Regions from separate parts of the Kitasatospora sp. NPDC087861 genome, predicted to be linked through region 4. Evidence: riboswitches for the same ligand, from Rfam matches in the RefSeq annotation. Region 4 holds a riboswitch; each other region holds the start of a gene.
The links. Region 4 has a riboswitch for cyclic di-AMP ahead of ACIOJE_RS09985 (hypothetical protein). Riboswitches for the same ligand answer to the same signal wherever they lie in the genome.
Positions count from the first base shown of each region.

Region 1: it holds a riboswitch for cyclic di-AMP, as region 4 does, so the genes downstream of both, ACIOJE_RS21215 (NlpC/P60 family protein) here and ACIOJE_RS09985 (hypothetical protein) in region 4, are expected to answer to the same signal.
Region 2: it holds a riboswitch for cyclic di-AMP, as region 4 does, so the genes downstream of both, ACIOJE_RS24570 (LysM peptidoglycan-binding domain-containing M23 family metallopeptidase) here and ACIOJE_RS09985 (hypothetical protein) in region 4, are expected to answer to the same signal.
Region 3: it holds a riboswitch for cyclic di-AMP, as region 4 does, so the genes downstream of both, ACIOJE_RS40520 (transglycosylase family protein) here and ACIOJE_RS09985 (hypothetical protein) in region 4, are expected to answer to the same signal.

Region 1 is NZ_JBIUUS010000014.1:173,118-176,975, forward strand. Features, by position in the region: gene ACIOJE_RS21210 (NlpC/P60 family protein) at 1-778, opposite strand, end outside; gene ACIOJE_RS21215 (NlpC/P60 family protein) at 1,006-2,151, opposite strand; cyclic di-AMP (ydaO/yuaA leader) riboswitch at 2,162-2,314, opposite strand; gene ACIOJE_RS21220 (C40 family peptidase) at 2,649-3,683, opposite strand.
Region 2 is NZ_JBIUUS010000018.1:36,757-40,614, reverse strand. Features, by position in the region: gene ACIOJE_RS24575 (APC family permease) at 1-640, opposite strand, end outside; gene ACIOJE_RS24570 (LysM peptidoglycan-binding domain-containing M23 family metallopeptidase) at 1,037-2,002, opposite strand; cyclic di-AMP (ydaO/yuaA leader) riboswitch at 2,005-2,186, opposite strand; gene ACIOJE_RS24565 (MFS transporter) at 2,499-3,858, shown strand, end outside.
Region 3 is NZ_JBIUUS010000075.1:6,792-10,649, reverse strand. Features, by position in the region: gene ACIOJE_RS40525 (cytochrome P450) at 1-1,065, shown strand, start outside; cyclic di-AMP (ydaO/yuaA leader) riboswitch at 1,276-1,443, shown strand; gene ACIOJE_RS40520 (transglycosylase family protein) at 1,449-2,354, shown strand; gene eno (phosphopyruvate hydratase) at 2,596-3,858, shown strand, end outside.
Region 4 is NZ_JBIUUS010000005.1:117,509-121,366, forward strand. Features, by position in the region: gene ACIOJE_RS09980 (esterase/lipase family protein) at 1-1,164, shown strand, start outside; cyclic di-AMP (ydaO/yuaA leader) riboswitch at 1,394-1,560, shown strand; gene ACIOJE_RS09985 (hypothetical protein) at 1,563-2,978, shown strand; gene ACIOJE_RS09990 (hypothetical protein) at 3,055-3,798, opposite strand.

The DNA of each region.
Region 1 (3,858 bases), on a different contig from region 4:
GGGGCCCGGTGGATCCGTAGACGTAGGGCGAGCCGATCGTCCGCACCGCGGCGGCCAGCGCGGCCGCCCCGCGCTCGGAGGCGGGCGGCGCGGAGCCGAGGTCCAGCCGGTCGGTGCCGCGGGTGGCGCGCCACTCGGCGTCCCGGGCGTCCTGGACGGCCAGCCGGGTCCGCTCGGCGGCGCCCAGGCTGCTGAGCAGCCGCTGCGCCATGGCCAGCCGCTGCTGGATCTGCTGCCTGCTGTCGGCGAGCGAGCGGCGGGCCTGTTCCAGGTCGGCGAGCTTGCCGGAGGTCTCGGTGCGGCGCTGGTCGAGCCGGCGCTGGCGGGTGACCAGTTCGTGCAGGGTCTCCTGCTGCCGCTCGGCGGCCTGGCCGAGGGTGCGGGCCCGGTTCAGGTAGCCCTCCGGGTCGGTGGAGAGCATCAGCTGGACGGTCTGGGCCATACCGCCCCCGCGGTACTCGGCGCCGGCCACGGTGGCGAGGTCGCCGCGCAGCTGGTTGAGCTGGTCCTGGGCGGCGGCGACCTCGCCCTGCAGGATGGCGGTCTCACCCTGGAGGCGCTGCTGGGCGTCCTGCGCGGCGTTGTACTTCTCCGACGCCTGCTCGGCCTCGTCGTAGAGCTGCTCCACCTGCGCCTTGACGTCCTTGTGGGTGGGCGTGTCCGGCGTACCGGGGGCCGCCTGGGCGCTGCCGCCCGTCGTCACGCCGAGGGCGGTGGCGGCGGCCGCGGTCAGCACCAGCGCACGGGCGAGCAGTAGGGAACGGCGGTGCACGGGCATGGCGGCAGCGGCTCCAATCCTGCGGTGCGGCCCCGCCGCCGCACCGAAGGGGCGGCCCTCGAAGCGGGAGTCCGGTGGCAGACGTTAGCGAGTCCGGGCAACCGAGTCCAAACCCCTACCAACTCGAATATTTGACCAGTAATCGGACACCAGCCCGAGTCGCCGGAAAAGCCGCAGGCCCGGCCTTCCGTGGTGGAAGGCCGGGCCGGTCAGGACCTGAGCGGGGATCAGACCCGCACGATGGAGGTCAGCGGCATGTTGGAGACCGCCTCGTAGCGCACCGACGCGCCCGGCTTGGGGGCGTGCAGCACCTGGCCGTTGCCGGCGTAGATCCCCACGTGGTGGGCGTCGCCGAAGAAGATCAGCAGGTCGCCGGGCTGGGCCTGGGAGAGGTCCGTACCGATCCGGGTGCCGGCGTTGGCCTGCTCCTGCGAGGTGCGCGGCAGCGACACGTCGACCTGGTTGAACGCCCAGACCATCAGGCCGGAGCAGTCGAAGGAACTCGGACCGGTGCCGCCGCGGGCGTACGGGGTGCCGAGCTTGGAGGCGGCGATGGACAGCGCCGCGGCACCGCGCGAACTGCCTGCGGCCGGTTTGGGGGCCGTCGGCGCGGAGGTCTGCGGGGCACTCAGGTCGGTGCGGCTGGTGTCGCGGGAGGAGCGGTCGGCGCTCTGCTGGGCGGCGGCCTGCTGCTGAGCGGCCTTCGCGGCGGCGTCGGCCTTGGCCTTGGCGTCGGCGGCGGCCTTCTCCTCGGCCGCGCGCAGCGCCTGGCGCTCCTGCTCGGTCAGGGTGTTGAGGAGGTCCTGCGCGGCCTTGAGCTTGCCCTGGACCTCGTCCTTGGCGGCCTTCAGCTGCTGAGTGGTGCTCTCCATCTCGGCGAGCTTGCCCTGGGCCTCGGAGCGCACCTGGTCGAGCTTGCGCTGCTCCTCCTGGAGCTGCGTGAGCTGACCCTTCTGGGTGCTGCCGGCCTGGTTCAGGGTGTCGGCCTGGCTCAGGAAGTTGTCCGGGCTGGCGGAGAGCATCAGCTGGACGGTCTGGGATATGCCGCCGTTGCGGTACTGCTCGCCGGCGATCTCGGCCAGGCCGCCCTGCAGGTCGGTCACCTGCGCCTGCTGCCGCGCCACCTGGTCCTGCAGGCCGGCGACCTGCTTCTGCAGCTGCTGCTGCTTCTCCTGGGCGCCGTTGAGCTTCTCGGTCGCGACCTCGGCCTGCTCGTAGAGCTGGTCGACCTGCTCCTTGACCTGGTCCTTGGTCGGCTGCGGGTCCGCGTGGGCACCGGACTGCGCGGACATGGCGACCGCCGCGGCGGCGAAGCCGGTCAGGATCGACACCCGGGCGCGGCCGGCGGGCTTGGGACGACGATGGGACGCCACGAAGGCGGACTCCTTCTTCCTGCGCCGCCTACCGGGTGAGCTGACGGGTTCGGGCCGGAAGCATGCCCTACGACGCCTCACGGCCGTTCCACCGGCCGACCTGGCGCCGATTCACCCCGGAGGAACGTGGTTCCCCGGCTCCGCTCGACAGCGCCCCCGACTGCTGGGCTCCCCGTCGGGCAGGCACACGGCCCGCCCCGCTGCGTCGCGAACTCGACGGAAACCACCGCCGCCACCCCGGCTGGGCGATCGACAGTGCGGTGGTTCGAAGCACGACCCTAGTAACTGAACCGTGATCCGTTCAAATCCTTGTCAGAAAAAAGACGGAAGAAGACCAAAGTTCTTTGGTGAATATGACAGATGGTGATCACTGCCACACGCAAAGCTGATCGTCTTTCACGATGTGCTCGCCCGGCGGGCAAACCCGAACGCCACCCCCCGGTCGGAGGGTGGCGCGGATCACAGGCCCGGGCGGGGCCAACGGGCGTGTCGGGCCGTCAGACCCGGCGGATCGTGTTGATCGGCATCGCGTCGGCCTTCATCACCTTCACCACGTCGCCGGTGTGCGGCGCGTGCACCACCATGCCGTTGCCGATGTACATCGCGACGTGGTGCCGGTCGGGGCCGTAGATGACCAGGTCGCCCGGCTGGGCCTGGTCCAGCGTGACCCGGGTGCCGACGTTGCCCTGCTCCTGCGAGGTGCGCGGCAGCGAGATGCCGGCCTGGCCGTACGCCCAGACCATCAGGCCCGAGCAGTCGAAGGTGCTCGAGCCGGTGGCGCCCCACACGTACGGCGAGCCCTGCTTGCTCATCGCCTTGGCGACGGCCACGCCCGCGTAGCCACCGGCCTGCGGGAGGCTGCCGAGGTCGGTGCGCTCGCTGCCGCGCGAGGCCCGGTCGTCCTGCGTCTGCTGGGCGCGCAGCGCGGCGCGCTCCGAGGCGCTGAGCGAGTTCAGCAGGTCCTGCGCGGCCTTGAGCTTCTGGTTGACGTCCGACTTGGCCTGGTTCAGGTCCTTGGTGGTGGAGTCGAGCGAGGCCAGGACGGCGGCGGCCTCCGTCTTCTCCTGGTCCAGCCGGCGCTGCTGGTCCAGCAGACCCTTGAGCGCCTCGGTCTCGCTGGTGCTGGCCTGCTGGACGGTGGAGGCCTTCTCCAAGTAGCCGGACGGGTCGGAGGAGAGCATCAGCTGGACGGACGGGTCGATCCCGCCGGTGCGGTACTGCTCGCCCGCCACCCCGGCCAGGCCGGTCTGGAGCTGGGTCATCTGGTCCTGGCTGCGGGCCACCTGGTCCTGCAGCTGGTCGGCCTGCTTGCGGAGCTGGTCGGCCCGCTCCTTGGCGCCGTTGTACTTCTCCGCCGCCTGCTCCTGATCCTGCTGGAGCTGGTCGATCTGCGCCTTCACGTCGCTCTTGTTCGGCTGGGGCGCGGCATGCGCGGCGACCTGCGCGGAGAGTGCGACCGCAGTCGCAGCGGCGGCGGTGAGCACGGAGACCCGCGCGCGGCTCGGCTGCTTGGGACGGCGGTGGGAGGCCAAGGGAACTGCTCCTTCTTCCATCGGCCTCACCCGATCAGGTGAGAATCCGGAAAATAGGTTTGACGCCAGACCCTAGTGAAGATCTACGCGTTTTGCCACTCCCCCGAAGGCGTGAACTCCATTTCCCCCGCTGAATTCACGGGATGTGCACACCCTCGCAAACAGGGCGCTGACC
Region 2 (3,858 bases), on a different contig from region 4:
CCACCCCCGTCAGCGCGTTCAGCGGGTTCACCGCCTCGCCGACGATGCCGTCCGGCCCGCCGCCGCCCACCAGCACGGCCAGCGCGACCGCGCCCAGCACCCCGATCTCCAGCACCAGCGCGACCCCGAGCAGCCCCGCCGTCAGATGCAGGTCGAACCAGGCCATCACCCCGATCACCACCAGCCCGAACAGCGCGTACCAGCCCCACCCCAGGTCCACCCCGAGCTGCGAACGGACCAGTCCGCGCAGCGAGTAGGCGAAGAAGCCGATGACCGAGGCCTCGAACACGATGTACGCGAGCACCGCGAGCAGCCCCGAGGCCATCCCGGCGACCCGGCCGAGCCCGTGCGAGATGTACCCGTAGAACGCCCCGGCCGCGGTGATGTGCCGGGCCATCGCCACGTACCCGACCGAGAACACCGTGAGCACCACGGTCGCCAGGACGTACGCGGCGGGCGCGCCGACGCCGTTGCCCTGCCCGACGACGATCGGCAGGTTGCCGGTCATCGCGGTGATCGGGGCGGCGGTGGCGATCGCCATGAACACCACGCCCACCAGGCCGACCGAGTCCGCCTTCAGCCGGTCGACCCCGCCTCCCCCGGTCTGCCCGTCGACCGTTTCCCCGCTCCGGACGGCCATCCGTCCTCCTCCGCGCGCCATGGCTCCACCGCCCGCCGAACCGCCGGGCGCCGACTGCCCGACAGCATCGGGGCGCGGCGAGAGGCCTCGCAAGAACAGATCGTCGGACCGGTCGCGGGCAGGTTGACGCCCTGTTCGGTTCCACTCACCCGCGCTCGAACGAGCCTGCCCGGAAAGGGCGTCGGCCGAAAAAGGCGTTGATCGGAAAGGGCGTCGGCCGGAAAAGGCGCTGGCCGGCCCGGCACACGAGAGAGGTCTCGTGTGCCGGGCCGGCCTGGGCGTGTCCCGCGCCCATGTCCGCTGCCGCGGCGATCACCCGGTCGAGCGGTCACCCGACATGACCATCCCGGGAGGTCGTTCCGCCCGTAGCAGCGGTGGCTTCTCAAGCGGTACGGGTCAGAGCGCGACGCCGTGGGCCCGCAGGTAGGTGACCGGGTTGATGTCCGAGCCGTACTCCGAGCCGTTGCGGATCTCGAAGTGCAGGTGCGGGCCGGTCACGTTGCCGGTCGCGCCGGAGAGGCCGATCTGCTGGCCCACGGTGACGGTCTGACCGATCTTCACACCGATCGAGGAGAGGTGCGCGTACTCGGCGTAGTGGCCGTCGGAGAGCTTGATCTCGACCTCGTTGCCGTAGGCGCCGCCGTTGCCGGCCTTCACCACGACACCGTTGGCGACGGCGCGCAGCGGGGTGCCGGTGGAGGCGACGAAGTCCTGGCCGGTGTGGTGGCCGGAGGCCCACATCGAGCCGGCCACGCCGTAGGCGGTGCCCAGCTTCGGGTTGGCCAACGGCGCGACGAAGCCGGACGTGGCGGCGACCGGGGTGGCGGTGACCGCGGCGACCGGCGCGGCGGTCTGCACCTGGGTCTGGAGCTGGGCGGACGGCTTCGCGGCCTCGGTCCGGACCTCCAGCTGGGCCTTCGGCTTGGCGGCGGTGTCCGAGGCGGCCGGAGCGGCCGGCTTGGCCGGGGCGGTCGCAGCGGCGTCCGAGGACGGCGCGGCAGCGGCGGCCTGGCCGGCGATCGCGAGCTGCTGGCCCGGGAAGATCAGGTTCGGGTTGCCACCGACGACCGTGCGGTTGTGCGCGTACAGCGCCTCCCAGCCACCGTCGACGTGCTTGGCGTCGGCGATCTTCGACAGGGTGTCGCCGCTGACGACGCGGTAGCTCGCCTGCGCGGGGGCCTGGGTGGCGGGAGCGGCACTGGTCGAGGTGGTGCTCTGCGCGACCGGGGCGGCCGGGACGGTGTAGGCCTGGGCGCTCATCGCGGTGACGAGCGGGAGGGCGAAGGAGGCACCGGTGACGGCGGTGGCGATGCCGATGCGGGCGGCGCGGGGCAGGGCGATACGACGAGCCTGAGCAGGCATGGGATTTTCCTCTCCGACGCCTGCGAGGTGAGCTGTCGGGTTCGGGCTGGAGTTGCCCGGCCGCATGCGCGGCTTCACCCCTAGCCGGCCCTGGATCCGGTCACGCGAGAGCGTGCCGTTCCGGTCCGGCGACTTACCTGTGGGTCCCCCGCTCCTGCCGTACAGAGTTCAGTTCGAACCACCGGACAGCGGCAGGACTCGGCGTTCCGCCCGGAGGATCCGTCCGGGCTGGCCGGGCGGTCGCTGAACTAAAACCCATCCATTCGAGTGAAGCAATGTCGATCACTTGAACCGGCAACCACTGCGCGGACCACGGTGACCCTCCGCATGATCCGCCGCACTGTACGTGCACAATCCATTCACCCGGCGCCACTGATCCACGACGCTGCGCCCATCCCGCCAGCACAGCGCACCCGGCCGCTCACGCACCGCCCACCATCAACACACCCCCCGGTGACCCTTGTCACGTACACCCCACTGGGCGCAGGATCAGGCCGTGACCACCTCTGAGGCCGGCAACCTGCGTCTGGGCACCGCGCAGGGCCGCTGGGTACTTCTGGCGACGGTGCTCGGCTCCAGCATGGCGCTGCTCGACAGCACCGTGGTGAACGTCGCGCTGCCCCGGATCGGCGCCGATCTCGGCGCCACGCTCGCCTCCCTGCAGTGGACGCTGAACGCGTACCTGCTCACCCTGGCCGGGCTGATCCTGCTCGGCGGCGCGCTCGGGGACCGGTACGGCCGGCGCCGGGTGTTCCTGATCGGCGTGGTCTGGTTCGCCGCCGCCTCCGCGGCCTGCGCCGCCGCCCCGGACATCCAGGTTCTGATCGCCGCCCGCGCCGTCCAGGGCATCGGCGGGGCGCTGCTCACCCCCGGTTCGCTCGCCATGCTGCAGGCCGTCTTCCACCCGGACGACCGCTCGGCGGCGGTGGGTCTGTGGTCGGGCCTCGGCGGGGTGGCGGCCGCGGTCGGCCCCTTCGTCGGCGGCTGGCTGGTGGACGGCCCGGGCTGGCGGTGGATCTTCCTGCTGAACCTGCCGCTCGCGGCCGCCGTGGTCGCGGTCACCTCCCGCTTCGTCCCCGAGAGCCGGGACGAGAGCGCCGTCGGCCGCTTCGACGTCCCCGGCGCGCTGCTCGCCGCGCTCTCCCTCGGGGCGATCACCTACGCGCTCACCGCTGCCGGGGAGGGCCTGTCCCCCGCCGTCTGGATCAGCGGCGCCCTCGGCCTGCTGTTCGGCGCGGCCTTCCTCACGGTCGAGCGCCGCACCGCCGAGCCGATGCTGCCGCTCGGCCTCTTCTCCTCCCGGCTGTTCACCGCCGTGAACCTGGTCACCCTGTGCGTCTACGCGGCGTTCAGCGGGGTGTTCTTCCTGCTGGTGGTGCAGCTGCAGATCGTCGCGGGCTTCTCCCCGCTGGTCTCCGGCCTCGCGCTGATCCCGATCACCGTGCTGATGCTGACGCTGTCGGCGCGCGCCGGGCGGCTCGGCAAGCGGATCGGCCCCCGGATCCCGCTCACCGTCGGCCCGCTGCTGTGCGCCGCCGGGGTGCTGCTGATGCTGCGCACCGGCCCCCACTCCTCCTACTGGGCGGACGTGCTGCCCGCCGTCGCGGTGATGGGCTGCGGGATGGTGCTGCTGGTCGCGCCGCTGACCGCCACCGTGCTGGCCGCCGTCGAGGTCCGGCACGCGGGCATCGCCAGCGGCGTCAACAACGCCGCCGCCCGCGCGGCCGGGCTGCTCGCGGTCGCCGCCCTGCCCGCGTTCGCCGGGCTGAGCGGCGACGCCTACCGGGTGCCGTCCGCGGTGGACTCCGCCTTCCACACCGCGATGCTGATCTGCGCCGGGCTGCTGGTCACCGGCG
Region 3 (3,858 bases), on a different contig from region 4:
ACCGGCCGGGTGGGCATTCCGGGGGAACGCCAGGCGGACTTGATGACGCATCTGCTGAACATCGACCCGCCGGACCACACCCGGCTGCGCCGACTGGTGTCGAAGGCGTTCACCCCGCGCCGGGTGGCGGAGTTCGAGCCACGGGTGCAGCAGCTCACGGACCGGCTGATCGACGGCTTCGCGCAGCGCGGTTCGGCGGACCTGATCCACGAGTTCGCCTTCCCGCTCCCCATCTACGCGATCTGCGACATGCTGGGAGTGCCGGCCGAGGACCAGGACGACTTCCGCGACTGGGCGGGGATGATGATCCGGCACGGCGGCGGCCAACGCGGCGGTGTGGGGCGAGCGGTGAAGCGGATGCGGGCGTACCTGCTGGAGCTGATCCACCGCAAGCGGGCGGATCCGGGGGAGGACCTGATCTCGGGCCTGATCCGGGCGAGCGACCACGGCGAGCACCTGACCGAGAACGAGGCCGCGGCGATGGCCTTCATCCTGCTGTTCGCGGGGTTCGAGACGACGGTGAACCTGATCGGCAACGGCACCTACGCGCTGCTGCGCAACCCGGGGCAGCGGGCGCTGCTGCAGGAGTCGGTGGCGCGCGGCGAGACGGCGCTGCTGGAGACCGGGATCGAGGAACTCCTGCGCTACGACGGGCCGGTGGAGCTGGCGACGTGGCGCTTCGCGACGCGGCCGCTGTCGATCGGCGGGGTGGACATCCCGGTGGGCGATCCGGTGCTGGTGGTGCTGGCCGCGGCGGACCGCGATCCGGCCAGGTTCGCGGACGAGAACACCCTTGACCTGGCCCGGAGGGACAACCCGCACCTGGGTTTCGGCCACGGGATCCATTACTGCATCGGCGCCCCGCTGGCCCGGCTGGAGGGGCGGAGTGCGCTGGCCACGCTGCTTTCCCGGTTGCCGGATCTGCGGCTTGCGGAAAGCCCGGAGAATCTGCGCTGGCGGGGTGGCCTGATCATGCGTGGGCTGCGGGAACTCCCGGTCGAATTCAGTCCGGAGAGCAGGTCGCCGCATGCGCCCGTGCCACCTGTCGACGCTCCGACGCGCTGACGAGGCGTCGCCGGACGGCCTCCACGGGCAGTCTGAACCATCATCAATCCGGACATAGCGCCTCCGTTGGTAGGCGACCGAACACGGGCCGTAATTTCTGTGTGATATCGGTGATATGAGCTTGTGATTGGTCTGAGGATCTGTCTACTCTCCCTGGAGTCCGCAGCTGCGGACCTCGTGCGCGGAACGCCGAATCCTGCCCGCCGCGTCACGGGAAACCGACCAGACCCTGGGCAGGGGCGGGGGAACCAGGTTTGTTGCCGTTCCCCAACGGCTTGGGGTGAAGCCGCCCGAGCGGAATCGTTTCCGCTTTCGGCGGCCGGGCCACCTCCCGGTCCGAACCCGACAGCTCACCTCGCAGGCGTGCGGAGAGGGACCTCTTCATGCTGTTCGTTGGAACTGGCCGCCACCGTCGTCGCACCCAGGCCGAGAAGGCCATCGCCGTCGCCGGTGTGGCCGGCGTCGGACTCGCGATGCCGATCCTCACCGCCACCGGTGCCTCCGCCGCCCCGGCCTCCGCCTGGGACTCCGTCGCCCAGTGCGAGAGCGGCGGCAACTGGAGCATCAACACCGGCAACGGCTTCTACGGCGGCCTGCAGTTCACCTCCAGCACCTGGAAGGCGTACGGCGGCACCTCCTACGCGCCGCAGGCCAACCAGGCCAGCAAGGGGCAGCAGATCTCGGTCGCCGAGAAGGTGCTGGCCTCGCAGGGCCCGGGCGCCTGGCCGGTCTGCTCGCAGAAGGCCGGTCTGAGCAAGGGCGGCGCCCCGGCGTCCGTCGACACCTCCTCGGACGCCAAGCCCGCCAAGCAGTCCGCCGCCAAGCCGGCCCAGCAGGAGCAGGCCCCGAAGCCGGTGCAGCAGGACGCCCCGAAGCCGGCCGCCCAGCAGCCGGCGCAGCCGCAGGCCCAGGGCTTCGCCGGCAAGGCCGGCTGGGACGCCGACGCGAAGGTGTACTGGTACCAGAACAACGGCGCCTGGTACTGGACCAGCCACCAGAGCGTCTACCAGCAGTACGCGGGCCAGGCCGCCGCCCAGCCGCAGTCCGCGCCCCGGGCCGCGCAGCCCGTCCAGCCGGTCCAGCGCGTCCAGCCCATCCTGCCCGCGCAGTCCGCCCCGGCCGCGCAGACCGGCCACGACTACACCGTCCGGTCCGGCGACACGCTGTCGAGCATCGCCACCGCCCAGGGCGTGTCCGGCGGCTGGCAGTCGGTGTACGACGGCAACCGCGGCACCGTCGGCGGCGACCCGAACCTGATCATGCCCGGCCAGGTGCTGCACCTCGGCTGATCCTGCGAGGCCCGGCGAAGGAAGGGGGACGGGCTCCGTCCCCCTTCCTTCGCATTCGCCCGTTTCGATCGGACAGTCAGGTGAACTACCGGCAGGTAGTCGGGCCACACGCTGAGACGGGACCGAGGCCAACGTGGCCCCGGCGGCCAGGGCGGTTAGGCTCTGGTCGTAACGACTTCGCAATCGTCCCGCCGGCAGCACCAATCGTCAGCCGGACCCTGCTTCCGCAAGGAGATGCCTCGTGCCGTCCATCGATGTCGTCGTAGCCCGTGAGATCCTCGACTCGCGTGGCAACCCCACGGTCGAGGTCGAGGTCGGCCTCGACGACGGCAGCACCGGTCGTGCCGCTGTCCCGTCGGGTGCCTCCACCGGCGCCTTCGAGGCGCTTGAGCTGCGCGACGGTGACAAGAACCGCTACTTCGGCAAGGGCGTGGAGAAGGCCGTCCTGGCCGTCATCGAGCAGATCGGCCCGGAGCTGGTCGGCTACGACGCCACCGAGCAGCGCCTGATCGACCAGGCCATGCTCGACCTGGACGCCACCCCGGACAAGTCCTCGCTCGGCGCCAACGCGATCCTGGGCGTCTCGCTGGCCGTGGCGCACGCCGCCTCCGAGGCCAGCGACCTGCCGCTGTTCCGCTACCTGGGCGGCCCGAACGCGCACGTGCTGCCCGTGCCGATGATGAACATCCTCAACGGCGGTTCGCACGCGGACTCCAACGTCGACATCCAGGAGTTCATGATCGCCCCGATCGGCGCGGAGTCCTTCTCCGAGGCCGTCCGCTGGGGCGTCGAGGTCTACCACACCCTCAAGGGCGTGCTGAAGGAGCGCGGCCTGTCCACCGGCCTCGGCGACGAGGGCGGCTTCGCGCCGAACCTGGACAGCAACCGCGAGGCCCTGGACCTCATCACCGAGGCCATCCAGAAGGCCGGCTACGTGCCCGGCCGCGACATCGCGCTGGCCCTGGACGTCGCCGCCTCCGAGTTCTACCAGGACGGCGCCTACCAGTTCGAGGGCAAGGCCCTCTCCGCCGCCGAGCTCATCGAGTACTACGCCGAGCTGGTCGCCGCCTACCCGCTGGTCTCCATCGAGGACCCGCTGGACGAGTCGGACTGGGACGGCTGGAAGGCCATGACCGTCAAGCTGGGCGACAAGGTCCAGCTGGTCGGCGACGACCTGTTCGTCACCAACCCGGCCCGCCTGGCCAAGGGCATCGAGACCGGCACCGCCAACGCGCTGCTGGTGAAGGTGAACCAGATCGGCTCGCTGACCGAGACCCTGGACGCCGTCGAGCTGGCCCAGCGCAACGGCTACCGCTGCATGATGTCGCACCGCTCCGGCGAGACCGAGGACGTCACCATCGCCGACCTGGCCGTCGCCACCAACTGCGGCCAGATCAAGACCGGCGCCCCGGCCCGCTCCGAGCGCGTCGCCAAGTACAACCAGCTGCTGCGCATCGAGGAGATCCTCGACGACGCCGCCGAGTACGCCGGCCGCGGCGCCTTC
Region 4 (3,858 bases):
GCCCCCCTCGCCCTGGAAGCCACCTTCCCCGCCCCCGGCAACGGCTGGGCCAAGGTCGAGCGCTACCTCGACACCACCCCCGGCTTCCGCGCCGAGCAGTACCCGGCCGACGGTCGCGGCGACCAGGACGGCGCCCGCCGAACGTACTTCGGCGGCACCGGCGAGCCCTACTCCGGCCGCTTCCTGCTGTACTCCGCGACCGGCTGGGACGCCGGCGGCCGCCAGACCCCCGTCCTGCTGGTCCACGGCGCCAACGACAACGTCGACCGCGCCTGGGCGAACCCGGCCGAGAGCGGCACCTGCGGCGCCTCCGCCTGCCCGTCCACCGGCCTGGCCCAGTACCTCGCCGGCACCGGCCACCGGGTGTTCGCCATCGGCTTCGCCCACAAACAGGGCGACAACCTGCTCCAGGCGCAGACCGTCGGCGACGCCGTCGCGCTGATCCGGGCCCGGCTCGGGGTCTCCCAGGTGGACGTGGTGGCGTGGAGCAAGGGCGAGGTCGCCGCCCGGGCGTACGTGTCCTCGGTGCGCCCGTCCTGGGGGAGGGCGTACGCGGGCGACGTGCGCCGCCTGATCGCCCTCGGCGGGCCGAACGGCGGGCTCGACTACGTGTACGCGCACGGCTGGTCCTTCGACCTGGCCGCCTGGCCGGCCTGCGGCGGCACCGCCAACGCGCCGTCCCCGCACCTGTACATGACCTGCTACGGCACGTACACCGCGCAGCCCTGCCTCGGCGTGCTGCCCACCGGCGGCCACGACTGCTACCCGGGACAGCGTCAGCTGCTCGCCCGCTGGGACGGCCGGTACGGGGTGGACGGCACCTCCCAGGACTGGTGGACCACCTACTACGGCGGCCAGGGCTTCTACACCTCCGGCCAGGGCATCCAGGCGGCGATCGACGCCGGGTCGCTGATCGCGCCGCTGCAGCAGGCCGGAGTCCCGGCGTCGGTGCGCACCTACCTGCTCGCGGGCGGGTCGGCCGACATCCCGGGCGTGCTCAACGAGAACCGGGGGCCCAGCGACGGCATCGTGTTCACCGCGAGCGCCCTGGACACCACCGGTGTCGCGACGATCGGCGGCACCCGGCTGCTCGCCGGTCTCAACCACCTGGAACTCGCCTGGGCGCCGGAGGCCGAGAGCCAGGTCGACGGCTGGCTCGACTGATCCCTTGGTCCGCTGATCCGCTTCCGATCCGCTGCTTCCCTGGTCCGCCGATCCCTTGATCGACCCCAACGGATCCACCACACAGCGTCGTTGATCGACACCACTGTGAGCTGTGCGACAACCGACCCGGCCGGGTTGTCCGTTCACGTACGGTCTGCCTAGCCTGCAACGGTCGTTCGCTCTCGCGGACTCCGCCGCCGGGACGCCGAGTCCTGTCCACCCGCCGGTCGGCAATCGAGCACCACAACGGACAGGAGCGGGGGAACCAAGGTCAGCGCCCGGCCCGTACGCTCCCGCGTGCGGGCCGTGGCTAGGGGTGAAGCCGCTTCCACCGGCGGCCGGGCCACCTCCGCCCGAATCCGACAGCTCACCTCGCAGGCGTCGCAGAGGACACTCCCATGCACCAGCCTGCCCGTCGCCGCGCGCCGCGTCACGCCCGCCCCTCCCGCCGGGGCCGCAGCGCCGCTCTCGCCGCCACCGGAGCGTTCGCCATCACCGGCGCCGGACTGTTCGGCCTGCCGGCCGTCACCGGTGCCCAGGCCGCCACCGCTCCGACCGTCACCCAGGACCGGCTGGCCCCGGCGACCATGGTCGCGACCAAGGCCACCACCGCCTCGCTGACCCTGCACTCCTCGGCCTGCTTCACCGCGAAGACCGTCGGCGTGGGCGTCCGGGACGCGTCCGGCGCCAACCTCGACTTCCCCGGCAACGCCTCCAACGCGCGGATCTGCCCGAGCGGCCTGAACTTCACCAGCGGCGCGCGCACCCTGCCGGCCGGGACGTACACCCAGTTCGGCTTCTGGCAGGACCTCGGCGGGGCCTGGCACAACCTGCCCTCGCAGCAGCTCGTGGTCTCCAACGCCCCGGCGCCGACCTCGACTCCGACCCCGGCGCCGACCGCGACCGCGACCGCGACCTCGACCCCGGCTCCGACCGCGACCTCGACCCCGGCTCCGACCTCGACCCCGGCTCCGACCGCGACCTCGACCCCGGCTCCGACCTCGACCCCGGCTCCGACCGCGACCGCCACCCCGAAGCCGACCGCCACCCCGACCCCGAAGCCCTCCCCGACGAGCAGCCCGAGCGCCACGGCCAGTCCGTCGCCGAGCACCCCGGTCTCCCCGGTCGCCGGCAAGTCGCTGACCTGGTCCGACGAGTTCAACAGTCCGATCAGCTGGGGTTCGCGCTGGGTCGGCGACAAGACCAGCTCGTACAAGTACGGCAACCACAACCCGGACGACAACAAGCTCGACTGGCTGAACAAGAACAACGTCAGCGTCGCGAACGGGGTCGCCACCTTCACCGCCGCGCCGAGCGGCAGCACGCTGGAGAACGGCAAGCAGGCCTGGAACACCGGCTTCCTGACCACCGAGGGCTCCAGCGAGGGCTTCCAGGTCAAGACCGGCGACTACGCCGAGACCCGGGTCAAGCTGCCGTCCGGCTCCGGCGCCTGGCCGGCCCTCTGGACCTGGAAGAACGGCAACGGGGAGGTCGACTCCTTCGAGTACCACCCCGACAACCCGAACCTGCTGGAGCTGACCAACCACGTCAACCCCGGCAACCCCAAGTACTACACCGACGCGAGCGCGATCGCGAAGGACCAGTGGGTGACCATCGGGACGTATTACGGCGCCACCTCGGTGGACTGGTACGTCAACGGCGTCAAGGTCTTCTCGGACGGCAAGGGCGTCGGCGCCAACTGGTCGGCGTACCTGATCCTCAACCTGTCGGTCGGCGCGGGGCAGTACCACCCCGCGCCGCAGGGGACCGCCCCGATCACCTTCGCCGCCGACTACGTCCGCGTGTACCGGTAACCAGTAATCGGTAACCGGGTGCCGCTACCCGCGAACCGGTGACCACCGCGTACCGGTGACCGCCGGCCGGGCCCGGTCAGGAACCGGCAGCCGTCTCGACCACCGTGAGGTCGAACGGCTGCCGGTTGTTGCGCTCGTTCCGGTCGTCCGGGCTGCGCACCGCGACCGCGCCGCCACCGAGCCGGCCGACCGGCAGGCCCGGGTCCAGCCGGACCGGGACGAGCGCGGTCGCGGTACGCAGCGGGGGCAGGCCGGGCCCGAAGACGCACCGCACCTCGCGGCCGTCCCGCAGCACCTTGCAGTCGGACGGGAAGTACGGGCCCTCCGGCGTCACCCCGTCCGGTAGCGTCACCACGACCGTGAACGGCGAGGCGGTGGTGTCCGGGCCGCCGTTGGCCACGAACGCGTGGACGGTGGTGGTGCCGCCGGGCGGAGCGGCGTCCGGGTCCATCCGGACCACCTCCAGGTCGGAGTGCGACGGCGTGGCGGCGACGCTGACGTCCACCGCCGGCCGCGGCTCGGGCCGCCGCAGCGCCCAGGACGGGCCGGCGGCCAGCGTCGCCGCCGCGCAACCCGCCGCCACGGCCGCGACGAACCAGGCCCCGCCGAACCCCCGGCGCACCGGTTCCCCGTACGTCGACTCCCCGTACGCCGAACTGCCGAGCGCCGCGTGGCCGCGACCGGATTCCCCGTAGCCCCAGTCCCCGCAGGCGCCCACCCGGAAGCCGCCGTCCCGGAAGCCGCTGTCCCTGAGACCGCCGTCCCTGAGACCGCCGTCCCCGTGTCCAGAACAGCCGCGCCCCGCATCGCTGCGCTCCATCGCCGCTCACCCGTGCCCTTGCGTTCCGGCGGCCCGCGCCGTCGCGGGCCGCGTCCGCAC